DNA from 3 places in the Synechococcus sp. C9 genome. Region 2 is predicted to be linked to each of the others. Evidence: riboswitches for the same ligand, from Rfam matches in the RefSeq annotation. Region 2 holds a riboswitch; each other region holds the start of a gene.
The links. Region 2 has a riboswitch for cobalamin ahead of metE (5-methyltetrahydropteroyltriglutamate--homocysteine S-methyltransferase). Riboswitches for the same ligand answer to the same signal wherever they lie in the genome.
Positions count from the first base shown of each region.

Region 1: linked by a shared signal. The riboswitch ahead of MLD66_RS09345 (energy-coupling factor ABC transporter permease) and the one ahead of metE (5-methyltetrahydropteroyltriglutamate--homocysteine S-methyltransferase) in region 2 are both predicted to bind cobalamin.
Region 3: linked by a shared signal. The riboswitch ahead of MLD66_RS00645 (DUF1636 domain-containing protein) and the one ahead of metE (5-methyltetrahydropteroyltriglutamate--homocysteine S-methyltransferase) in region 2 are both predicted to bind cobalamin.

Region 1 is NZ_JALAAD010000001.1:1,903,330-1,911,031, forward strand. It holds gene MLD66_RS09335 (TolC family protein) at 1-1,446, shown strand, start outside; gene MLD66_RS09340 (hypothetical protein) at 1,746-2,237, opposite strand; cobalamin riboswitch at 2,548-2,692, shown strand; gene MLD66_RS09345 (energy-coupling factor ABC transporter permease) at 2,715-3,473, shown strand; gene MLD66_RS09350 (energy-coupling factor ABC transporter substrate-binding protein) at 3,479-3,790, shown strand; gene cbiQ (cobalt ECF transporter T component CbiQ) at 3,824-4,612, shown strand; gene MLD66_RS09360 (ABC transporter ATP-binding protein) at 4,609-5,439, shown strand; gene MLD66_RS09365 (DUF3134 family protein) at 5,776-6,075, shown strand; gene mraY (phospho-N-acetylmuramoyl-pentapeptide-transferase) at 6,101-7,162, shown strand; gene acs (acetate--CoA ligase) at 7,150-7,702, opposite strand, start outside.
Region 2 is NZ_JALAAD010000001.1:2,497,779-2,505,480, reverse strand. It holds gene ilvD (dihydroxy-acid dehydratase) at 1-798, shown strand, start outside; gene cbiE (precorrin-6y C5,15-methyltransferase (decarboxylating) subunit CbiE) at 800-2,047, shown strand; gene MLD66_RS12260 (hypothetical protein) at 2,217-2,645, opposite strand; gene MLD66_RS12255 (hypothetical protein) at 2,635-3,096, opposite strand; gene metE (5-methyltetrahydropteroyltriglutamate--homocysteine S-methyltransferase) at 3,080-5,323, opposite strand; cobalamin riboswitch at 5,597-5,742, opposite strand; gene MLD66_RS12245 (response regulator) at 6,385-7,590, shown strand; gene MLD66_RS12240 (ABC transporter permease) at 7,656-7,702, shown strand, end outside.
Region 3 is NZ_JALAAD010000001.1:123,298-130,999, reverse strand. It holds gene cobW (cobalamin biosynthesis protein CobW) at 289-1,275, opposite strand; gene MLD66_RS00645 (DUF1636 domain-containing protein) at 1,426-1,812, opposite strand; cobalamin riboswitch at 2,104-2,252, opposite strand; gene MLD66_RS00640 (glycosyltransferase) at 2,274-3,089, shown strand; gene leuC (3-isopropylmalate dehydratase large subunit) at 3,095-4,492, shown strand; partial or broken gene MLD66_RS00630 (transposase) at 5,113-5,433, shown strand; tRNA gene MLD66_RS00620 (tRNA-Met) at 5,973-6,044, opposite strand; gene msrA (peptide-methionine (S)-S-oxide reductase MsrA) at 6,069-6,731, opposite strand; partial or broken gene MLD66_RS00610 (high light inducible protein) at 6,831-6,974, opposite strand; gene crtH (carotenoid isomerase) at 7,062-7,702, opposite strand, start outside.

The DNA of each region.
Region 1 (7,702 bases), 590 kb from region 2:
AATTCCCCTGGCAGTCAGGATTTTCGCAATTTACCGCCCCTGTTAGCCCCAGTTTTACCGGCGGCAAACCCCCTCGATACGCCTACCGAGCCAACCCAGGTGGAGATCAAAACCGACCAGGCCCTGAGTTTGCGCCAAGCCCTGGAACTGGCGGCCCAAACCAACCGGCAGTTACAGGCCGCCCGGGCCCAGATTGAAGCCGCCCGCGCCGGGTTACGCCAAGCCCAGGCCGCTTTGTTTCCCACCCTGGAGTTCCAGTCCAATTTTCAGCGCAGTGAGTCGGCGCAAGCGGAAATTTCCGCCCGGGTTGCCCGGATCAACGCCGCTCAAAATCCCCTCGCCCGTTTGGTGGGGGGTGGGGGCAACGATGGCCCTTCCCTGACCTGGGATGGCACCTTACGCTTGAATTACAACATCTATACGGGGGGGCAACGGGGTGCCCGGATTCAACAAGCCCAGGAACAACTGCGGCAAGCGATCCTGAATGGGGTGCAGGTGGCGCAGGAGTTGCAGTTGAATGTGGCGAGAGCCTACTACGACTTGCAAAATGCGGATGCCCAGGTCAACATCGGTCAGTCGGCGGTGCGGAATGCACAGGTGAGTTTGCGGGATGCGGAGGCGCAATTGCGGGCGGGGGTGGGGACCCAGTTTGCCGTCCTGCAAGCCCAGGTGCAGTTGGCGAATGCCCAGCAACAATTGGTGAATGCCCAGCGGGATCAGCAGGTGGCTCAGCGAAATTTGGTACAAATTCTCAGCCTGGGGAATCAGGTGACCGTGACCGCTTCCGACCCGATTGAAACGGCGGGGGAATGGACGATTCCCTTGGATCAAAGCATTATTTTGGGGTGGCAACAGCGCCCGGAATTGGTCACCCAACTCTCCCAACGGCGGTTCCAGCAGGCACAGCGGGAGTTGGCGCTCTCCGGGATTCGCCCTAATTTGAGCCTCTTTGCCCAGACGGACTACCTGCGTTTTTATGAAAGCCCGACGGGTTTGGAGCAGGGCGGTTTTGGGCAGGGCTATGTGTTCGGTGTGCAGTTGCGGTTTAGCCTGTTTGATGGGGGGGCAGCCTTTGCGGGGGCACGGCAAGCGGAGGCGAACATCGCCGTGGCGGATATTAACTACGCTAATGTCCGTAACCAGGTGCGCTTCCAAGTGGAGCAGGCGTTTAGTGACCTGCGGGCAAATCAGACCAATATCAAAACCGCCGCCCTTGCCCTAGAACAGGCGAATGAAAGTTTACGGCTGGCACGTCTGCGCTTCCAGGCGGGGGTGGGCACCCAAACCGATGTGATCAACCAGGAAAATGCCCTCACCCAAGCCCAGGGAAATTTGGTGACCGCCGTATTGGGTTACAACCGGGCGTTGGCGGCTTTGGAGCGAGCGGTGGGGAATGCGCCGTTTAATTTTGCCCCTCCGCCGGAACTGCCTACCAATTCCCCTTAACGTCAAAGGTCAAAACGCATCCGCAGGGTCAGAACCCACGTTCCCTTTTTGTATGGGTAATTGCAGTAAGGTCGGGGCACCCAATTCCACCCCTGGGGTTTGCAGTTGTTGGGATTCCGCCTCAATTTTTTGAACTTCCGGGGGGTCGCCACTGGATTCTAATTCTAATGTTCCAGAACCAAATACGGAACCCCTATTCCATTTTCATTTAGGATTGCTATAACTAAATTAATCCCCAAAAGGGCGTGCTAAGATTGGACAATTTAATTCTATTATGGTTTACCTACAGGGCACAAAACCTAAATTCCCAGGCGCACAAACCGGTCATTTTGCCAACGCAAACGGTAGAGCTTTTGGTTGCGGCGATTTACCACAATAATGTCCCGTCCCACTCTGGGTAATTGGTAGGTTAGGGTGGGATCAAAAGGTACGGGTAACAATTCCCGGGTCACATTTCGCCATTGTCCCTGACGATAGTCCAACAAAATTAACTGGGATAAACCGGGTTGTTCTGGGAAAGAAACCGGGTCATAGGGCACGCTATACGCCGCTAAATATTGCCCATTATTTTTGCGGAAAATAGCAAACTCAAACTGTTGGGGATTATCGCTGGCTTGATAGCGAATATAACCATTCGGAACATCCACGGTGGCATAATGCAAATAACGCTGACGGTTTTCAGTAGAACCCAAGGGCAAGAGGGGGGCGGGAATTCCCAGGAAATGTTCTTGGACAGAGCGAAACGGACGGGTCAGCCCAGGACTGCCTTGCAGGAATAACACGATAGTCATGGTTACTATGCCGGTCAAAATAGAATGGGAAGTCTTCATAAGCTCTAGCAAACCAACACCCTATAAACGTTAGATATTTTATCTTAATCTTAACTGAATATGGTCTGAATCATGGGGTTCCAAGGTTTATAATAATCTTAATCCAGTTGATAATCGGGGTCACCCCCGTCCTTGGTTTTGGATAGCCTGCGTAGCGTAGCCATGAGTATGGGTATTCCGGCGAAATAATCTTCTAGTAATGCAAATACATAGAGGTGCCCTTAATTATTATTTACATGAGAATTGATCTGGGGAAAGAATAGTATTGTAAGCTATAAATCTAGCCGTCGGTTTCGTTGGGGAACAGCCAACGGATGTGAAGGGGAAAGCACGGTGTGAATCCGTCACTGTCCCGCAACTGTGATGAGGTTTGGTGCCTCTAAGTCAGGATGCCCGCCGCCGGTTGACAACATAGACCAATCTGCGAGGTACGGATTGATGTTCCAGATATTGCGGCGTTCCCGGCTGGCTCTGTTGGCTGGGTTGGGTGTGTATTGGGTGGTTGGGGCGGCACAACCGGCACAGGCGATGCACATTATGGAGGGGTATTTGCCCCCTGCCTGGGCGATTTTTTGGTGGGTGGTTTTTTTGCCGTTTTTGGTCTGGGGATTTTTTGCCTTGAGGCGCATCACCCGTGAATTTCCCGAGGCCAAGTTGTTGTTGGCTTTGGCTGGGGCGTTTACGTTTGTGTTGTCGGCGTTGAAATTGCCTTCGGTGACGGGGAGTTGTTCCCATCCGACGGGGACGGGGCTGGGGGCGATCCTGTTTGGCCCTGGGGTGATGTCGGTGCTGGGGGGGCTGGTGTTGCTGTTCCAGGCGTTGCTGTTGGCGCACGGGGGGCTGACCACCTTGGGGGCGAATGGGGTTTCGATGGCGGTGGTGGGGCCGTTGGTGGCCTATGGGGTGTATCAGGGGGTGATGCGGATGACCCGGCGGCAAACGGTGGCGGTTTTTTTGGCGGCGGCGCTGGCGGATTTGATGACCTATGTGGTCACGTCTTGGCAGTTGGCACTGGCATTCCCGGCGGTAACAGGGGGAGTTGGTGCCGCTTTTGCCAAATTTGCCACGATTTTTGCCATCACCCAGGTGCCTTTGGCGGTGAGTGAGGGTCTGCTGACGGTGCTGGTGTGGAATTGGCTCCAGACCTATAGCCGACCGGAGTTGGAGTCGTTGGCGTTACTCAAAGAAGGAGCGTGAGGGCGATGCAGAATTCTTCCAAATCCATGACCGGGCTAAATTGGCTATTGCTGGCGGGGGTGGTAGGGCTGGCGGTACTGCCGTTGGTCATTACCCGGAATGGGGCGTTTGAGGGGGCAGATGGTGCGGCTACGGAGGCGATTGAGGCGATGCGACCGGATTACCAGCCCTGGGTGAACCCGGTTTTGGAACCGGCCAGTGGGGAACTGGAGTCCCTGCTGTTTGCGGTGCAGGCGGGGTTGGGGGCCGGGGTGATCGGCTATGTCCTGGGGCGGTATCAGGGGCGCAGTGCGTCCGCTCGGGATGAGCAACATTAAGGCTCGCCCTGGGCTTAAGGCGGATGAACCGGGATGCACCATCATCTGGATGTTTATGCCTATACCAATGCCCTGAGACCCCTGCCGCCGACGCAGAAGGTGGGGTTTGCCCTGGGGATGCTCACCCTGGCATTGGTGGGACAGCCGGTGACCCAAGGGGTGATTGGGCTGTGGATGAGCCGTTGGATTCTGGGGGCGGCGGGGATTCCCCTGGCGGTTTATGGGTCGTTGGTGGGGGGAATGGTGCTGTTTTGGTTAGCGAGTCTACCCGCTCTGGTGGTGGAGGTTGCGCCCATGACATCGGCTGTGCCTACCCCTGGCGTTGCCGTCGGTGCCTGGTGGGTTTCCCTGAGTGGGGCGGGGATGACCCTCGCCTTGGGCATTGGTCTGCGGGGTTTGGCAACGGGGGTGTGTCTGCTGTTTCTCCTGCTGACGGTGCCCTTTGCGGAATTGCTCCAGGTTTTGCGGGGTTGGCGATTGCCCGCTATTTTGCTGGATATTTTACTGCTGATGTACCGCTTTATTTTTCTGGCGTTGGAGGAACTGGTGCAGATGCAACTGGCGCAACGGGCACGGGGGGGTGACCGGCACTGGCGACGCAGGATGTACAGTCTGGGGTTGTTGACCAGTCAGTTGGTGGTGCGGTCGTTGCAGCGGTATCAGGGGTTTCGCCTGGGGCTGGCCGCCCGGGGGTTTGCCGGGTCTCTGCGGGTGGAATCGTTTGCCACCTATCGCCGTTGCCGCCGTTATGAATGGGAGGTGCTGGTGGGTGTTGTCGCCTTGCTGACGGGGGAATTGTACTTACGTTGGGTCGGGGTGTGAATGGTGCTTTACTGACATTGCACGCCGTGACCTACACCTATCCGGGCACTTCTGAACCCTGTTTACGGCAGGTGGATGTGGCGATTCCGGCGGGGCAAAAAACGGTGATTTTGGGGCGGAATGGCTGTGGCAAGTCCACCCTTTTGCTGGTGGCGGCGGGCTTATATCCGGTACAGCAGGGGGTGATTATCTGGCGGGACAGTCCCTTACCCCGGGGCGGGCATTTGGCTTGGGAATGGCGACGGCGGATTGGGCTGACGTTGCAAAACCCGGAACACCAACTGGTGGCGGCGACGGTGGCGGAGGATATTTCCTATGGTCTGTGCAATTTGGGGTTCGACCGTTCTACGGTTTTGGATCGTTTGACCCGAACCTTGACGGATTTTGATTTAGAGGATTTGGCGCACGTCCCTTTGCATCATCTCAGTTTGGGGCAAAAACGCCGGGTGGCGCTGGCGGGGGTGATGGCGCTTGAGCCGGAATTGCTCCTGTTGGACGAACCGACCACCTATCTGGATGACCCGCAAACCCAAACCCTCCTGCAACACCTGGCACGGATTCACGCCCAAGGGACAACGCTGGTGATGGCGACCCAGGATTTGGATTTGGCCTACGCCTGGGCGGATTGGGTGATTCTTTTGGAGGCGGGGCGGGTGGTACTGGCGGAGCCGGCGGAACGGTTTTGGGCTAATCGGGAACTTTTGGCGGCTTACCCTCTAGCATTGCCGACCCTGTTGGCGGCGTGGGAGGCGCTCCCGGCGGTTTGGCGGGGGGGTCGGGTGCCACCGAAAACCCTGACCGCTTGGCAACAGTGCTGGCAGTCCTAAATTTTAGGTTGAATTGAGGTTGCTCAATGTTTTGGGGGAAACTTTTACTTGTGGGCTACTTATAGGGCACCTCTCTAAATTGCAAATTGGCGGTCCCAGGGGGGCAACCCCATCCTTTGTTGTGGGGAATAGGGGCATTCCCAGGATGGGATTGATGATTGGTTTAAATAAGTCAAGGTTTCCTATAGGCACTATGGCAATATCCCTTAAATCGAAATGTGAGTACAAGTTTCAAATTTTATGGTTGGAACATCAAGGGTCGCAGTTCTGGTTCTCAGAGGTGCCTGCCTAATTTTTTTGTTATGATTAAGGGTGGCTTTCGTAACCTTTCCAACCATGACCAACCCCGAATCTGGGGCATTAAACCCCTTGGCGGATACGCCGATTGTGATTCCCACCCTGCGGGAAACGCCGATCAATGAACCGGCGGGCTTGATCCCCACCCCTGCCAACGCTTCGATTGTGAATTGGCTGGAGGCGACCGGGCGGATGGATGTCAACCCGGTGCAGGATTACCGTTCCCTCTACGATGAGGACGGGGAAGCGATTGATGACTTTACCGCCGATGAGGTGGATTTGTACGACGAAGATGAATTGGGGGATGAGTTGGCAGAGGACGAGGGCGATGATTATTAGGTTGTTTCGCCCCTAATCCCTGTCCATGAGTGCCCCTGCCTGGTTGGTCATAGGATTGGCGGCGGGTCTCGTCCTCGCCCTGGGATGGTTTGCCCCCAATGCGCCTTGGCTACTGTTAACCCTGGGGTTGGCAACGGGGGGGGCGGCGGGGATGGGAGCTTTGGTTCTGCCCTGGTTGCGCCGGTTGAAAATGGGGCAGATCATTCGCCGGGAGGGACCCCAAGCGCATCTCAAAAAAGCGGGTACGCCCACGATGGGGGGCATTTTTTTCCTGCCGGTGGCGCTGGTGGTGACGCTGTTCGTTTTACTCATCCAACCGCAAGGGGTATCGGCGCATCTGTGGGCGGTGATGGCTTTGACCTTGGCTTGCGGGGCGATTGGGGCGTTGGATGACTGGTTGATTTTGCAGGCGCAGTCCAATCAGGGCTTGGCTCCCAAGGGGAAATTGGCTTTGCAAATCCTGGCGGCGGTGGGGTTTACCCTTTGGCTGTGGTGGCAGGGGACAACGCCCACGACCATTGCCCTGCCCTGGGAAATCACCCTCAATCTGGGGCTGGGGTTTTGGGTGCTGGCGGGGTTTGTGCCGGTGGCGCAGAGCAATGCGGTGAATTTGACCGATGGGTTGGATGGTCTGGCGGCGGGAACCTGTGCGGTGGCTTTGACGGGGTTGGGGGTCGCCGGTGCTGGTACCCAGCCGGATGTGAGTGTGTTTGCGGTGGCGATGGCGGGTGCCTGTCTGGGGTTTTTGGTGCATAATCACCATCCCGCCCGGGTGTTCATGGGGGATACGGGTTCCCTGGCGCTGGGGGGGGCACTGGCGGGGATTGGCATTGTCACCCAACAGTTGTGGTTACTGCTGATCCTGAGTTTGCTGTTTGTGTGGGAAACCCTGACGGTGATGGCGCAGGTCTTTTATTTCAAAGCCACTAAGGGACCCGATGGGGTGGGCAAACGCCTGTTCAAAATGACCCCTTATCACCACCACCTGGAACTGAGCGGCTGGTCGGAAACCCAGATTGTCGCCTGCTTTTGGGGGATTGAAGCGATCCTGTGGGGGGGGTGGCTGTGGGGACACTACTGGGGCTGATCCCGCAGGGCTTCCAGGACTCCCTGATCCTCCAGAGTGGAAATGTCGCCCTTGGGGGATTCCCCCGCCGCCAAAGCCCGCAGTAACCGGCGCATGATTTTCCCGGAGCGGGTTTTGGGCAGTACATCCGTAAATTGCAGACTACTGGGACGGGCAATGGCACCGATTTCTTTGACAACGTGGTCGAGCAATTCCTGCTTGAGGGCATCGCTGGGTTGGTAATGGCTTTCTAGGGTGACAAACGCCACCACCGCTTCCCCTTTGATCTCGTCCGGTCGCCCCACCACCGCCGCTTCCGCCACCGCCGGATGGGACACCAACGCCGATTCGATTTCCATCGTCCCCAAGCGATGACCCGCCACGTTGATCACATCATCCACCCGCCCCATCACCCAAAAGTAGCCATCCTCATCCCGGCGTGCCCCATCCCCGGCAAAATAAAAATACTGCCCATTGCGGGGGGGAATTTGCTCCCAGTAGGTGCGGCGAAACCGTTCCGCATCCTGATACACCGTCCGCATCATCCCCGGCCAGGGGTGG
Region 2 (7,702 bases):
CGGGAGCGGGTGCCGGTGTTGTGCGATTTGAAGCCGTCCGGGCGGTATGTGACGGTGGATTTTCACCAGGCGGGGGGGATTCCCCAGGTGTTGAAAATTTTGCTCAATCACGGGGTACTGCACGGGGATTGTCTGACGATTACGGGGCGCACGTGGGCGGAGCAGTTGGCGACGGTGCCGGATGACCCCCCGGCGGGGCAGGAGGTGATTCGTCCTTGGGACAACCCGGTGTATCCCCAGGGGCATTTGGCGATTTTGCGGGGCAATTTGGCGACAGAGGGAGCGGTAGCCAAGATTTCGGGGATCAAACGCACCTCGATCACGGGACCAGCCCGGGTGTTTGATGCGGAGGAAACCTGTTTGGCGGCGATTCTCGCCGGGCGCATTCAGGCGGGGGATGTGGTGGTGATCCGCTATGAGGGACCAAAAGGTGGACCGGGGATGCGGGAAATGTTGTCCCCCACGTCGGCGATCATCGGGGCAGGGCTGGGGGATCAGGTGGGGTTGATTACGGATGGGCGGTTTTCCGGCGGTACCTATGGGCTGGTGGTGGGTCATGTGTCCCCTGAAGCGGCGGTGGGCGGGGCGATTGCCCTGGTACAGGAGGGGGATGTGATCACGATTGATGCCCAGGAATGCCGTTTACACTTGCACGTTTCGGATGAGGAATTGGCACAACGGCGGGCGCAATGGCAACCCCCGGCTCCCCGTTACACCCGTGGGGTGTTGGCGAAGTATGCCAAGTTGGTGGCGGGCAGTCATTTGGGGGCGGTGACGGATTTGGATTTGTGGGCGTGATTTGGCGGCGGTCATTCATGTCATTGGTCTGGGCTGGGAAGGGGCGGACTCGCTGAGTCAAGATGCCCAAATTGCCCTGAATCAAGCGCAAATTTTATGCGGCACTCCCCGGCATTTAGCCCATTTTGCGACACATCCAGCCCTGCATCTGCCTTGGGAGCATCTTAATCAGGGTATTCAGGACTTAAAAAACCATTTGGCACAGGGGTATGAACAGGCGGTGGTGTTGGCATCCGGTGACCCTTTGTTTTTTGGGATTGGGCGGTTATTGCTCAGCCATTTTCCGCCGGAATCGCTCCGGTTTTATCCCCACGTCAGTGCTATCCAGTTGGCGTTTAGTCGCTTGAAAATTCCTTGGCAGGATGCCCAAATTGTGAGTATTCATGGTCGTTCCTGGGAGAATTTAATCCCCCCGCTCAAACAAGGGGTGGCTAAAATTGCTATCCTCACTGACCCCACCCACAATGTCCGCACCATTGCCCAGGTGATTCAAGAATTAAAATTACCAATTTCTTATCATATTTGGGTGTGTGAGCAGTTGGGCAGTGCGGATGAAAAAATTGAATTACTTTCCCTCGATGAAGCGTTAAATGATCAAAGAAATACACTTAATATCGTGGTACTTCTGCGGGAGGCATCCCGATTATTAAATACTAATTTTTTACCAGTATTAGGATTATCTGATGGTCTATTTCATGGATTTCCCGACCAGCTGGGTTTGATGACCAAAAAGGAAATTCGCAGTTTAATTTTGGGAGAATTACAGTTACAAGATGGGCAAACGATTTGGGATGTGGGAGCAGGTACAGGTACGGTAGCCATTGAAATCGCCCGTTTACTACCTGAAAGTTCGGTCTATGCCATTGAAAAAAATGCGATGGGGGTGCAATTAATTCACCAAAACTGTCAACAGTTAGGGGTGCCTAATATCACCGTCATTACCGGCAATGCCCCGGAAATTTTTACTCATTTACCCAATCCTGACCGGGTGTTTATTGGTGGAAGTGGCGGCAATTTAAGGGCAATTTTAGAGGCATTAGATACCCGTTTACCGCCAAGGGGAATCGTGGTTTTAGCATTGGCGACCCAAGAACATCAGGCACTGGTTTTAAGCTGGGCGAAACAACAGGACTGGTCGTATCACGCCCTGGATATTCGCCTTTCCCGTTCCCTGTCTGTTGGGGATTTGACCCGCTGGCAACCCCTCAACCCAATTACCTTAATTCAATTAACCAAACCCCATCCCTGAGCTTTTTTTGCGATGGCAATCTCCTTTGTAGGTTGTGTATAGCAATCCTACTTGATTAACGAACGGAAATTCCGCAGAACCAAATACGGGGGCGGTGCCCCTGCGACCCCTGTTCTATTCTCATTTAGGATTGCTATAGTTCTGTCTCCAAGGTAGAGGATTAAAATTGCTACGGCAAAGAGCAAGTAACCGGGTGAAATTCCTCCCAGTTTTTACACACCTGTTCATAGCATTGGGGCGGCGGGATGGGCAGATTTCTGAGGTAAAAAAACGTCACTTGGTTAAACGATTCCAACAGGAATACGGCTTCCGTCGTGGGATCATACCCATCCACAACCGCCAAAATGTGGGCATTCATAAAATGGTGGCGTAAAATCGCCGTGTCTGGCGCGGCTAACCAAGCATTCAAAAACGCCGCCAAATGGGGTCGTTGCACAAAGTAGGTGGCAAAGGATTCCCCAGCCATGCTCACCGTTGGCGCATTTGTACTGGTGACCAGCACCCCCCGACCACTGTGGCGGTAGCCCAGCCAGGCGTTGTAGCCCAGGATCAGCAAATTTTTGCTAATGAAATCCTGTTGCCAGTCGCTATCGTCCATAAAAACCTCCGTGCTGATGGGGTTCCAGGCAAAATTCCGACCAGCGCCGTTGTACCTGGCGGTAGCATTCCTCGGGCGCAATTGCCAACCGTTGCAGGTCATAAATACCCGTATCCCCGTTGGCGTGGAGTACCAGGAGCATTTGCTCGCCTGGATGGTACTGCTGAACCCTAGCCAGGAGATCGGGGACAGTGGCGGGTAGCACGTGCAGGGTTGACAGACAGGCGGGAATCCGGGCGAGGGGGACAAATCGGAGGACATACCCAACACGCCGCCAACGCCAGTCCCAGCATTCCGGTTGGGGAAGGGACACCCCACAGACCACCAACCCCCGCCCCTGGGTGCGAAATCCGTCCCAAGCTATGTACCCCAATGGTAAGAAATGTTCCCGGATGAAATGGTGATGCCAACAGCCGCAATTGCCCTGCCAGAGGTCATTCAGGGGTGGCATGGGTCTCCTCCCGGAGGATTTTTGCCGCCGCCACCATATTTTTCAGAGCCGGGATCACCTCCTCCCAACGGCGGGTTTTCAGACCACAATCGGGATTCACCCAAATTTGCTGGAGTGGTAGGTGGGCGATGCCGCTTTTGAGTTGATGCACCATTTGTGCCACCGTAGGCACCACTGGGCTGTGGACATCGTAAACCCCATTCCCCACTTGGTGCTTGTAGCCCGCACGCGTAATTTGCCAAAGCGTTTCGTTATTGCTCCGGCTGTTTTCAATGGACAGCACATCCGCATCTAGTCGTTCAATATGGGGCATGATGTCGCCAAATTCGGAGTAGCACATGTGGGTATGAATTTGGGTTTCTGGCTTGGCTACCCCCGCCGCCAACCGAAAGGCATCCACCGCCCAGGACAGGTATTCATCCCAACGCTCCCGCTTGAGGGGCAACCCTTCCCGCAGTGCCGGTTCATCAATCTGCACCATTTTGGCACCCGCCGCCTCCAAATCCGCCACCTCATCCCGCAACGCTAGGGCAATTTGCAGTGCCTGCTCCCGCCGAGGGAGGTCATCCCGCGTAAAGGACCAATTGATCATGGTCACCGGTCCCGTGAGCATCCCCTTGACGATTTTCTGGGTGAGGGATTGGGCAACCCGAAACTCCCGCACCGTCATGGGTTGAGGGCGCGCTACATCAGCGTAAATAATCGGGGGACGCACGCACCGACTGCCATAGCTCTGCACCCAGCCATGCTCGGTAAAGGCAAACCCGGCGAGTTGTTGCCCAAAAAACTCCACCATATCCGTGCGTTCAAATTCCCCATGCACCAACACATCCAACCCCGCCTCCTCTTGATAGCGAATGCACCGGGCAATTTCCGCATCAATCGCCGCTTCGTATTCCGCCTGGGTGATTTCCCCCCGCTTCCGCTTGACCCGCAGTTGGCGCACCTCCGAGGTTTGGGGAAAGGAACCAATGGTCGTGGTGGGCAAGGGGGGCAGTTGGGGTTGCAGGGGTCGGCGTTGCTCGTAGGGCAGGGCACGTTCTAGGGTCTGGGGGGTTACCTGATGCAGACGTTCCCGCACCGTCGGATTAGCCGGACTAAACTGGGCAAATGCCTGCCATTGTGCTTCTAAACAGGCGAGTTTCTCTGCGTTGCCTTCCCCCCCATGCGCCAACAGGACAACTTCCGCCAATTTCTGCTCCGCAAAACTGAGAACCTGACGAAGCGGTGCCGGTAAATTGGTTTCCCGCTGGGCTGAGTAGGGGATAAATTGCAGAGAAGCTGAGGGTTGCAGGCGGAGATTTTTCGTCACTTTTTGGATTGCTTCTCGGATCGGCATCACCCGCTGGGGACGAATTTTCCAGATATTGCGCCCATCCACCAAACCCACGCCCAAGGTTTTATCGCTGGGGAAACCGTACTTTTGTAGTAATTCTAAATTTCTGCCCCTGGTGAAATCCAAACCAATCCCCGCCACCGGCAATGCCACCACCCAAGGATAGGTATCCCCCAGGTCATCAAAATAGGTCATCACCTGGATGGGAACCCCGACAGCCGCCAGTTCGGTATAGGTGGTCTCAATCGCTGTACGCAACCCTACCCCTTGGCTCGTCACCAAAATCGGTTCATGGAACTGCACTTCCGCCGTGCCCCGGGCGGCAAGCTGGGTCAACAATTCCCGGTACAGCGGCAATAAACGGTGCAAATGCGCCAGGAAATCCCCCTCCCGGCGACTCAGACACAACAGCGTGACGGGGCTAAGAATCATCGGCACCGCCCGTGAACCGAGAACCCTTTGGGCGTGATCCACAACCGCCAAAAATTCGGCAAAATCAGCCTTGGGTTCCATATCTGCGGCAATTTCCGGCACCAGGTAGTGGTAATTGGTATCAAACCACTTGGTCATTTCCAGGGCAGGAATCCCCTCCCGTCCCCGTGCCATCGCAAAGTACTGGTCAAGTCCCGCTAAATGCTGAAACCGCTGGGGAATCAATCCCAAACGCCCAATCCAATCCAACACCCAATCATAGAGCGACATATCCCCAATGCCAATGTGGTCAATTCCAGCATCTTTTTGGGTCTGCCAATTCGCTAACCTGATCTGTTGCACCGTTTGCCGGAGGGTGGCTTCATCGGATTTTTGACCCCAGAAAGCCTCTAATGCCTTTTTGAGTTCCCGATTTTTACCAATGCGGGGATAGCCCAAAGTTGCTGTAGCCAATGTCATGATGTATTGTCCTAAATTTCAGTAAATTGCCAGCCAAAATTAACCAGGTTCCTATCCAGAACCCATCCAAACTCCAGAAGAATTGGGGGCACATTGCAAAACTGGCGTTAAATACCAAATTACCTCAATCTGGGAATCAGACTAAGGGTCAGCATGACACCAGCAAACACCCCTCAAAATGCGCCAAGGGGACGCTACAACCTCAAAATTTCTAACCAAAACCGACGGCAAGACCGTAAATCGTTCCTCATCCGTACCTCGCAGATGTTGTATGTTCTGGGTTTACCGCTCGGCGGGCATTCTGACTTAGGGAGTGAAATTTCCCCTCACAGCTGCGGGACAGCGCCGGATTTCCACCGGACTTTCCCCGTTACCTCTAACGACTGCTCCCCGTTAGAACCGAACTGCCTTTGAAGCTAACACGTGCCCAGGAGTGGTTGGAGATTAACTTAACAAAAGTAAACATTTCAGGAAAAGCTGTATATTGTATTTATATTATGCTTTTATTGTTGTTATAATTGTGGGTATCTCTATCAATTCATAAATTCAAAGTTAGCGGTCGCAGGGGCACCGTCCCCGTCCTTGGTTCTGGGGAATCTCACTTCTCACTTCTCACTCCTCACTGCTCGTCGCAGGGCACCGTCCCCGTCCTTGGTTCTGGAAAATTTTTGTTCCTTAATCAAGAAAGATTCCTGGGGAATGCCCATTGGTGCCGGTGCGGTCGTAAGGTTAAGGATTTGTAACAGACTACTTACCACTAGATTTTGGGAGGTTCCGGGATACTACGGAAAAACTTAAGGTTTCCCAGGTCGGCATTGGATAAATTTTCTCCGTGTGCGGGTAAATACTTAGGTATGTTTACTGAAATCGGGAGATGGTGGGGCGTTGGGGACATGGGATGAGCATGGCTTTTGTAAATTTTGTGGCTATAAAATAAATAACTTATACATACAAAATAAAGATTGTAGCTAGGTATAATGTCGTACAAATCGGGGTTGTAACCCTTTGTAAGACGTGATAATCTGACTCTATTCCCATTTTAAGGAGTAAATTGTTAAGAAATGTCGCCAAATGTTGAAAAAGTTGTTACCATACAACCAGTAGAGCCAGTAAACCTACGGAAACAACCTTCGGAGAAGCCAGAAATGTCAGGACAAACATTTAGAGTGACCCACCTATCGGACGTGTGGACAAAGATGCAGACGCACCGCCTATCGGGGGAGTTGCAGTTGGGGGATAGCCGTCAGCGGTGGTCGTTGTTTTTCCTGGGGGGACGTTTACTATTTGCGACCGGGGGTCAGCATCGGTATCGGCGGTGGCGGCGGTTGACCGGTCAGTTTGCCCCAGCATTGCAGGGGGTGCAGGGGGCGCCGGAGACGGCTTGGGAGTATGACGTATTGACCCAGGCGGTGGAGGCTCGGCAGATTACCCAGGAGCAAGCCCAGCAGGTGATCCGGGGGGCGGTGACGGAGGTTTTGTTTGCTTTGGCACAGGCGGTGACCCTGGCGCAGATGGGGGTCGGTCAGGTGCGGGGCTACTGGGATGGGGAAGCCCGACTGCCGGGGGAATTGCTCCTCTTGGTGGTAACTGAGGAATGGCGGCGGGTGGAACAGGTTTGGCAACAGTGGCAGGAGGTGGGTTTGCGGGCGACTTCCCCGGATATGGCACCCCAATTTCATGAAAAACGCCGTTTGGAACAGCGGGTGAACGCCCAAACCTATCTCACCCTGTCCCGGTTGTGTGATGGGCAACACACCTTCTGGGATTTGGCGGTGGCGACGGGGGCACAGCTACCCCTGGTGGGTCAGTCCCTGTTGGCTTTGGTGCGGGAGGGCTACTTCCGGCTCCAGGAACTAGAGGATGTAGCGCCGGTTTTGCCTGAGGTGACGGAATCCGCACCCAAACCGGTGGTCGCCTGTGTGGATGATAGCCCGGCGTGTTTGCAAAATGTGGCGGCGGCGCTGGGGGATCAGTTTAATTTGGTCACCCTGGAAGACCCGTTGCGGGGGTTGGGGACGTTGATCAAAACCCGTCCGGCTGTGATTTTCCTGGACTGGTTGTTCCCCCAGGTGAATGGCTTGGAGGTCTGTTCGCTCCTGCGGAAATCCCCGGTGCTGAAGGATACGCCGATTGTGCTGTTGACGGCTAATGGCGGCATCTTAGACCGGGCACGGGCACGGTTGGCGGGGGCGAATGAGGTGATGGAAAAACCAGCCACCCCGGAACAGTTGCGGGCGACGGTACAACGCTATTTAGCCACAGCCTAGGGTTATCCTAAAAAGGGTCATCTGTGGTTCCTGGAAATGCGTCTCAGTAAAATTACGGAGGCAGGTTGAATCGCTCCTGGTGGGTGTGGCGGGGTTTGCTGGTCATACCTGT
Region 3 (7,702 bases), 2.4 Mb from region 2:
TAAAATAATGAACCCTCTTACGAATTGGTAGCCATCTCACCCCATCTACTAATTTTAATTTATGGACACTTCTTGGTTCTGGAAAATTTTTGTTCGTTCATCGAGTCGGATGGCTATAGTAATCTCAAGCAATTTATGTCAGCCACAGGGCTACTCAAAAAGCCACCTGTATTCATTCATGGCTATTAAGAATGACCCCTGAGTTGTTCATAACTGCTGAGCACGGGGCTTATGGCTACACTAACGCCGATGGTCAAGCGTTCCTAAACCCTCTGGAATTGCCCCACCCTAAAATCCCAACCCCAACCCGTCGGGAATGTTTCGACCAATCAAAACGACTTGGGTGCGCCGAGATTCCTGTTCCTTCCAAGGGCGGTCGTAGTAAGTATGTATGCGGGTGCCTACCCCTTGGATGACGAGACGCAGGGGTTTGCCTGCCACATTCGCCCAACCCTTGGCTCGATAAATTTCATAGTGGTTGATCATTTCCTGCAACCGTTGGATGAGCAATTCCGGCTGGGCAATGGCTCCCCCGGTCAGCACCACCGCCTGCACTTCCTGGTCGTGGTCGTCCTCGTCGTGTTCCTGGTCATGGTGGCTAGGACGTTGGGCTAAATCATCTTCCACCGCCATCCCCTGGGCAAGCAATACTTCCACCGGCACTTGCCCGTAATGACAAGGTATGATTTTTACCCCCGGACGGACTTGGGTTTGTAACCAGGTGATTAATTGCGTTTGTTGCTCGGAGGTCAGGGTATCGGCTTTGTTGAGGAGTACCAAGTCAGCACAAGCCAATTGGTCTGACAATAATTCTGCCAAAGGGGTATCGTGTTCAGTCAGGGGTACACCGTCAGTATAATAGCGGGACAATTGCCCGGTGAGCAGATTCTCCCCATCCACCAGGGTAATCACCCCATCCACCGTTGTCCGGGTGCGAATATCCGGCCAGGTGAAGGCTTGCACCAGGGGTTTGGGCAGAGCCAGCCCGGAAGTCTCAATCAAAATCCCCGTCGGTGGGGTCGGTCGCTCCAGCAAATACCGCATGGTGGGTAAAAAATCCTCCTGCACCGTACAGCACAGGCATCCATTGGTCAGTTCCACCACCGGCGTATCGCAACAGTTTTCCAATAGGGAGCCATCAATTCCCACTTCCCCAAATTCATTCACTAAAACCGCTAAACCGGCACTCTGGGGTGATTGCAATACCTGGCGAACTAAAGTGGTTTTCCCTGCTCCCAAAAAGCCAGTGATTACTGTGACTGGAATTTTACTCATCGCTACCTCAAAAGTGGAACGAAATACAGGGCATCAGTATTACTGGAATCAACCGAACATCTTAGCCATGCGATGTAGAAATTCGGGAGAACTCAAATTAGGAGATGCCCCTAAAATTGGTGATGTCCAATGGATAAAATTACCCAGGAACTACTTAGACGGAACCAGGGGCGGAATGCGTCCCAACACCCGATTTTTTAATAATTCTGGTCGTTCCCCGTAGGGTACAAAGCCATCCGTTTTTTCCCGATGTAATTGGGCTAATTGCACCAGGGCGGTTACGGTTTCCGAACGCTGGTCTTGCGCCGGTAATTGCCCCAAAACATAGGAAAATTTACCAGGGGCAGTGATCGCTACCGCACAGGAATTGAGGCAGGCACTTAAACATTTAACGGCTTGGAGTTGGATGCCCGAATCCGCTAAAGCCACCTGCAAATCCTGAAGCAAAAATTCTCCCGCACTGGTGCCAATGCGTTTGCCATCTTCCCAGGTACTCCCACAGGTGGTGCAGACAAACAAAGTGGAATCAACGGTCATAAATCACACCCCAAATGATTGTGTCAATTGAATCCTGCAAAAATTAATCTTGAAAAACGGGAAAGAACCCGTCTATTCCAGCGACCCATAGCAATTTCACCCAATTTAGAGATGGATTTTCAAGGAAAGTAAGTCCGGGAATTAAGCCCCGACAGCTACTATTCCCAATTCCATGAAAATTGCTGTGAAAATCGGCTATTCCCACCGGTGAAAACGGTTCAACGGTGCCGATTTGAGTAAGGATCAACTAACCTGGGGCGGGGGAAACAATTGCATTCATCTGTACCTCGCAGAATTTAGGACAACACCGGCGGGCATCCTGACTCAGGAATTGACGCACAATTCCCTCACAGTTGCGGGACAGCGGTGGATTTGCACCACACTTTCCCCGTTACCTGGCTGGGCTGACCCCCCAACCAACCGGCTTCTATACTTTAATGCAGAATGAACCCCACTGCCAGATGAAATTTTCGATTGTTACCCCCTGTTACAATGCCGCCCCCTACTTAGCGGAAACCTTAGATTCGGTACTGAATCAAACGGCAGTACGTTCCGGGCGGGTGCAGTTGGAATATTGGGTCATGGATGGGGGTTCGACGGATCACACCCTGGAATTATTAAAAAGTTACGATTACCCCAATGTGCATATTCATTCTGCCAAAGACCAGGGGATGTATGATGCTTTGGCGCAGGGGTTTTCGCAAACCACAGGGGATGTGATTGCCTATCTAAATGCGGGGGATTTTTATTACCCCCAAGCCTTTGCGGTGGTGGCGGATATTATCCAAACCGGTCAGGTGGATTGGTTAACGGGTTATCGGGTAATTTACAACCAACATTCCCAGGTGATTCACATGGATTTGCCCTACCCCTACCGGCGGGAATTGTTTGCCTATGGTTTGTACAACCAAGCCTGGTGTCGGGTGCAACAGGAATCCACGTTTTGGACACAAAAAGTTCATCAAAAATTAGATTTACAACGCTTAAAATCCTGGCAATATGCGGGGGATTATTTTCTCTGGTTACAGTTCGCAAACCAGACGGAATTGCAGGTGGTCAGCAGTTATTTGGGGGGATTCAAACGTCATCCGGGGCAATTGTCCGAACGGCGGGATAGGTACAATCAGGAGGTGGCGCAGATGACCCAACCGGCTCCCCTGGGGGCAAAATTACAGCACACCTGGGACTGGTGCCAATGGCGGTGGCAAAAAAAATACCCCCGGGTCTGGCGGTTTGACCCTAAAATAGATCAATGGCGTTGGTACGAGTCAATTTAGTATTCATGAGTCGGGGAACATTGTTTGATAAGGTCTGGGAACGGCATCAGGTGGCAGTTTTGCCGGGGGGACAAACCCAATTGTTTATCGGTCTGCACCTGATCCATGAGGTGACCAGCCCCCAAGCCTTTGCCATGTTGCGGGAACGGGGGTTATCGGTACTGTTTCCTGAACGCACGGTGGCGACGGTGGATCACATTGTCCCGACGGAAAACCAGCAACGCCCGTTTCTGGATAGCTTGGCGGAAGAAATGATTCAAACCCTGGAACGAAATTGCAAAGATTTTGGCATTAAATTGTACAACATTGGCTCCGGGAATCAGGGGATTGTCCATGTGATTGCGCCGGAATTGGGGTTGACGCAACCGGGGATGACCATCGCCTGTGGGGATAGCCATACTTCGACGCATGGGGCGTTTGGGGCGATTGCCTTTGGGATTGGCACGTCCCAGGTGCGGGATGTGTTGGCGACCCAGACCTTGGCGATTTCCCGGTTAAAGGTGCGGAAGATTCAGGTGGACGGGGATTTAGCCCCTGGGGTTTACGCCAAAGATGTGATTTTGCATATCATTCGCAGTCTGGGGGTGCAGGCGGGGGTGGGGTATGCCTATGAGTACACGGGCAGTACAATTCATGGACTAAATATGGAAGAACGCATGACGGTCTGCAATATGTCCATCGAAGGGGGTGCCCGCTGTGGTTATGTGAACCCGGATCAGGTGACCTACGACTATCTGCGGGAACGTCCCCATGCGCCCCAGGATTGGGAACGGGCGGTGTCCCTGTGGCAGGGTTTGGCGAGTGACCCGGATGCCACCTACGACGATACGGTGACGTTTAACGCCGCAGAGATTGCCCCGACGGTGACCTGGGGGATTACGCCGGGACAGGGCATCGGGGTGGATGAACGGGTGCCCCATTTAACGGATTTGCCCCCGAAGGAGCGGGATTTAGCCGCCGAAGCCTATCAGTACATGGGGGTGACGCCGGGGGAACCGATTGCCGGGATGCCGGTGGAGGTGTGTTTTATCGGCAGTTGTACCAACGGGCGCATTACGGATTTGCGGGAGGCGGCGCGGGTAGCCCAGGGGCGGCGGGTGGTGCCGGGGGTGAAAGCCTTTGTGGTGCCCGGTTCGGAGGCGGTGAAACGGCAGGCGGAACAGGAGGGGCTGCATGAGGTGTTTCTGGCGGCTGGGTTTGAGTGGCGGTCGCCGGGGTGTTCCATGTGTTTGGCGATGAACCCGGACAAGTTGCAGGGGCGGCAGGTGAGTGCTTCCTCTTCCAACCGCAATTTCAAGGGGCGGCAGGGTTCGGCGGCGGGGCGTACCCTGTTGATGAGTCCGGCGATGGTGGCGGCGGCGGCGGTCACGGGGCGGGTGACGGATGTGCGGGAGTTGTTGTAATTTTTGCACCGCTAACATCTACAATCAACTAAGACGTTATACGCCACAAATGATCCCAGACCAATTTCTCCTTTATTTGCCATCTCATACAAGGTCTTTCGCCGAGGCAGTTGCTACTAATGAAGGTGACTGGATCATAAAAGGTTTTATTGATGTATATTGGCGCATCTATAGAACCCATTTGACATCTTATAGAATATAGAGAAATTGCATGGACTCAGTGGAGATAGTATGGCGTATTCCAGCGACCTTAGTGATGCAGAATGGGAGATTGTTGAACCGCTATTATTGGAATTACTACCTAAGAAGAAAAAACTCGTCCCCCCAAATGGACAAATAGACAAATCATGAATGGCATTTTGTATCAACTCAAAAATGGTTGTAATTGGTGCGACTTACCCCCTTATTCAACTGTTTACTGGCACTATAAACAATGGCGAGCCGCTGGCGTATTGACCGAGTTGATGCACCGATTGCACCAACAGGTACAGTCTATTTGTCAATTAAAGGATACAAAAAGTCTTGATTATTCTAAAACCTCAGCATGATTGACCTACGGCAAACGGGGTTCAACTGTATCCCATAACTACTTAAAAGACTGTAAAAAAAAATCCCAATGGACAACCCTAATCATCGTTGACTCCCAAGCGGTAAAAAATACTTGTAATGCGAGTATTGATGCTAAAGGATATTGTTTTTATAAAGCCACTCATGGTATCAAGCGACATCTGGCTGTCGATACCCTTGGGTTTCCTTTTTTCACTCATTGTACGCCTGCCAATGTACCGGATGATGTGGGATTAGTGGAAATGTTGACCCTAAATATGGATTATTTCAGGGCTAAGCCGGTGACGATTCCCAAAATTACGATTTTGTTAGACCGGGGGTATCATATTAACTTTTTAATCAAAAATTGGGGCAGATTTATCCACAAATTATGACCAAAATCCGCTTTGAAATGTCAACGAAGCCGTCAAAACAAAAGAAATCAGGCTTTGTGCCCGTGACAGCTAGGTGGGTGATTGAGCGATCCCATGCTTGGATGGAGCGGTGCAAGAGTCTGGTCAAGAACTTTGAACGAACTCTGACCCATGCCGTCACTAAATTTATTCGCCTTATGTTGAAGCGTCTCGCATCTCCTCCTTGAAATCTCAAATGGGTTCTATATAGCAATCCTGCTTGATTAACAAACAGCAATTCTCCAGAACCAAATACGGGGACGGTGCCCCTGCGACCCCTGTTCCACTCTCAATTAGGATTGCCATAGCTTCAGTCTCTGGTTGACCTCGGTGATTTTGACTTCTATTCCAGTCTCCTGCTCTGCCATCTTGGACTAAATCTGGACTACTTTTCAGTCCACCATAGCCGATTCTTGCGCCTTCTAGCCCCTATTTTTGGTGAAGTGGTCTCTGAATAACGATGTACTTTACGAGTACATAGGTAAGGCTAAGAGTCTTATGATGATGGGGTTATAAGGAAATGGCTCAGGCGTGATTTGAACACGCGACCAAGGGCTTATGAGTCCCCTGCTCTACCGCTGAGCTACTGAGCCACACGCACAGATTCCTATATTAGCTTAACCTTGGGCGGCGGTGACACCCACGGGACAAGCAATTCCCGTACCCCCCAAACCGCAGTAGCCCCCCGGATTTTTCGCTAGATATTGCTGGTGGTAGGCTTCGGCGTAGTAAAACTCCGGGGCATCCAAAATTTCCGTGGTGATGGCACCATACCCAGCGGCACTGAGTACCTTTTGGTAAGCATCCCGAGATTGTTCTGCCAATTCCCTCTGCTGGGGAGAGTACACATAAATACCCGAACGGTATTGCGTTCCCACATCATTACCTTGGCGCATCCCCTGGGTGGGATTGTGGCTTTCCCAGAAGGTTTTGAGCAAATCGCTGTAACTGACCTGTTGGGGGTCAAAGACCACCCGCACCACCTCATTGTGCCCCGTCATCCCCGTACACACTTCCTGATAGGTGGGATTAGGCGTAAACCCAGCGGCATAGCCCACCGCCGTACTGTACACCCCCGGCATTTGCCAAAACTTCCGCTCCGCTCCCCAAAAACAGCCCATGCCAAACATCGCCAATTCCATTCCCTCAGGAAACGGTGGGGTCAACCGAGAACCATTTACATAATGGTTTTCCGGCACGGGCATGGGGGTAGGACGACCGGGTAAAGCCTCCTCCGGCTGAGGGAGCATCACTTTTTTACCAAAGCCAAAAATCGCCATGAGGTGTCCTGATCTCACTACTTTAGATTATGTTCACGCTAAAGCCTTAGTTTTCATGGAATAGGGGACTCCCCACTGCGAGAATCCCCCAGCTCAAAACTACATCAACCCCAAAAAGTGCAGTACACCTTTACCACTAATGGCTTCCACAATCAAAGCGGAAACAAAGCCCAGCATCGCCAAACGACCATTCCAGTTTTCGGCACCGGCGGTAAAACCCCAACTCCAAACATTGCGATCTTGATTGTCCATGATTGACTCCTGCTTGACCCATCACTAAATCCCTATACCCATAATGTAACTAAAATTTTACATTTCCGCAACATTGCTTCAAAGATTCAAATCCGTAGCGACCCGATGGGCGCAGGCAAAGCCGGAAAAAGCCACCGCATTCAGACCTTGACCGGGAAAGGTACTGTCCCCCACGCAGTACAATCCTGGAACACTGGTGCGATTAAACGGCATGGTGAGCAGTCCGGGGAGAGGTCGCCGGGGCATGGGACCATAGGAACCGTCCATCCGTCCTAAAAACCGCCGGTGGGTGCGGGGGGTGCCCACTTCCATGTAGTCCAAATCTTGATCCAGCCGGGGGAATAATTTCATTAACCGAGTAATGATTTGCCCCGCCATTGCCTCTTTTTTTTGCTCATATTCCGTAGGAGGCAACTGTTCCCAATCCGTCAACCAACAGGGGGTAAACGCATGAATGATGTGGTATCCTTCCGGGGCTAAATCCGGGTCAAGTAAGGTGGGAATGGAAACAAAAAGGGTTTGGTAGGGGGCTTCCATCTGCGCCCAATCCTCTAATAAAACATGATGGCAATCGGTATTTTCAGGAATGGCTGACGCTCGTACTCCTAAATGTAAACTGAGGAAACTTGGGGAGGGTTGATACCATTGGCGCCAGCGCTGTTCAGAGCGGGGAATATCTGATAATAAATTGCCAAAGGTATCCCAACGGGTGGCATTGG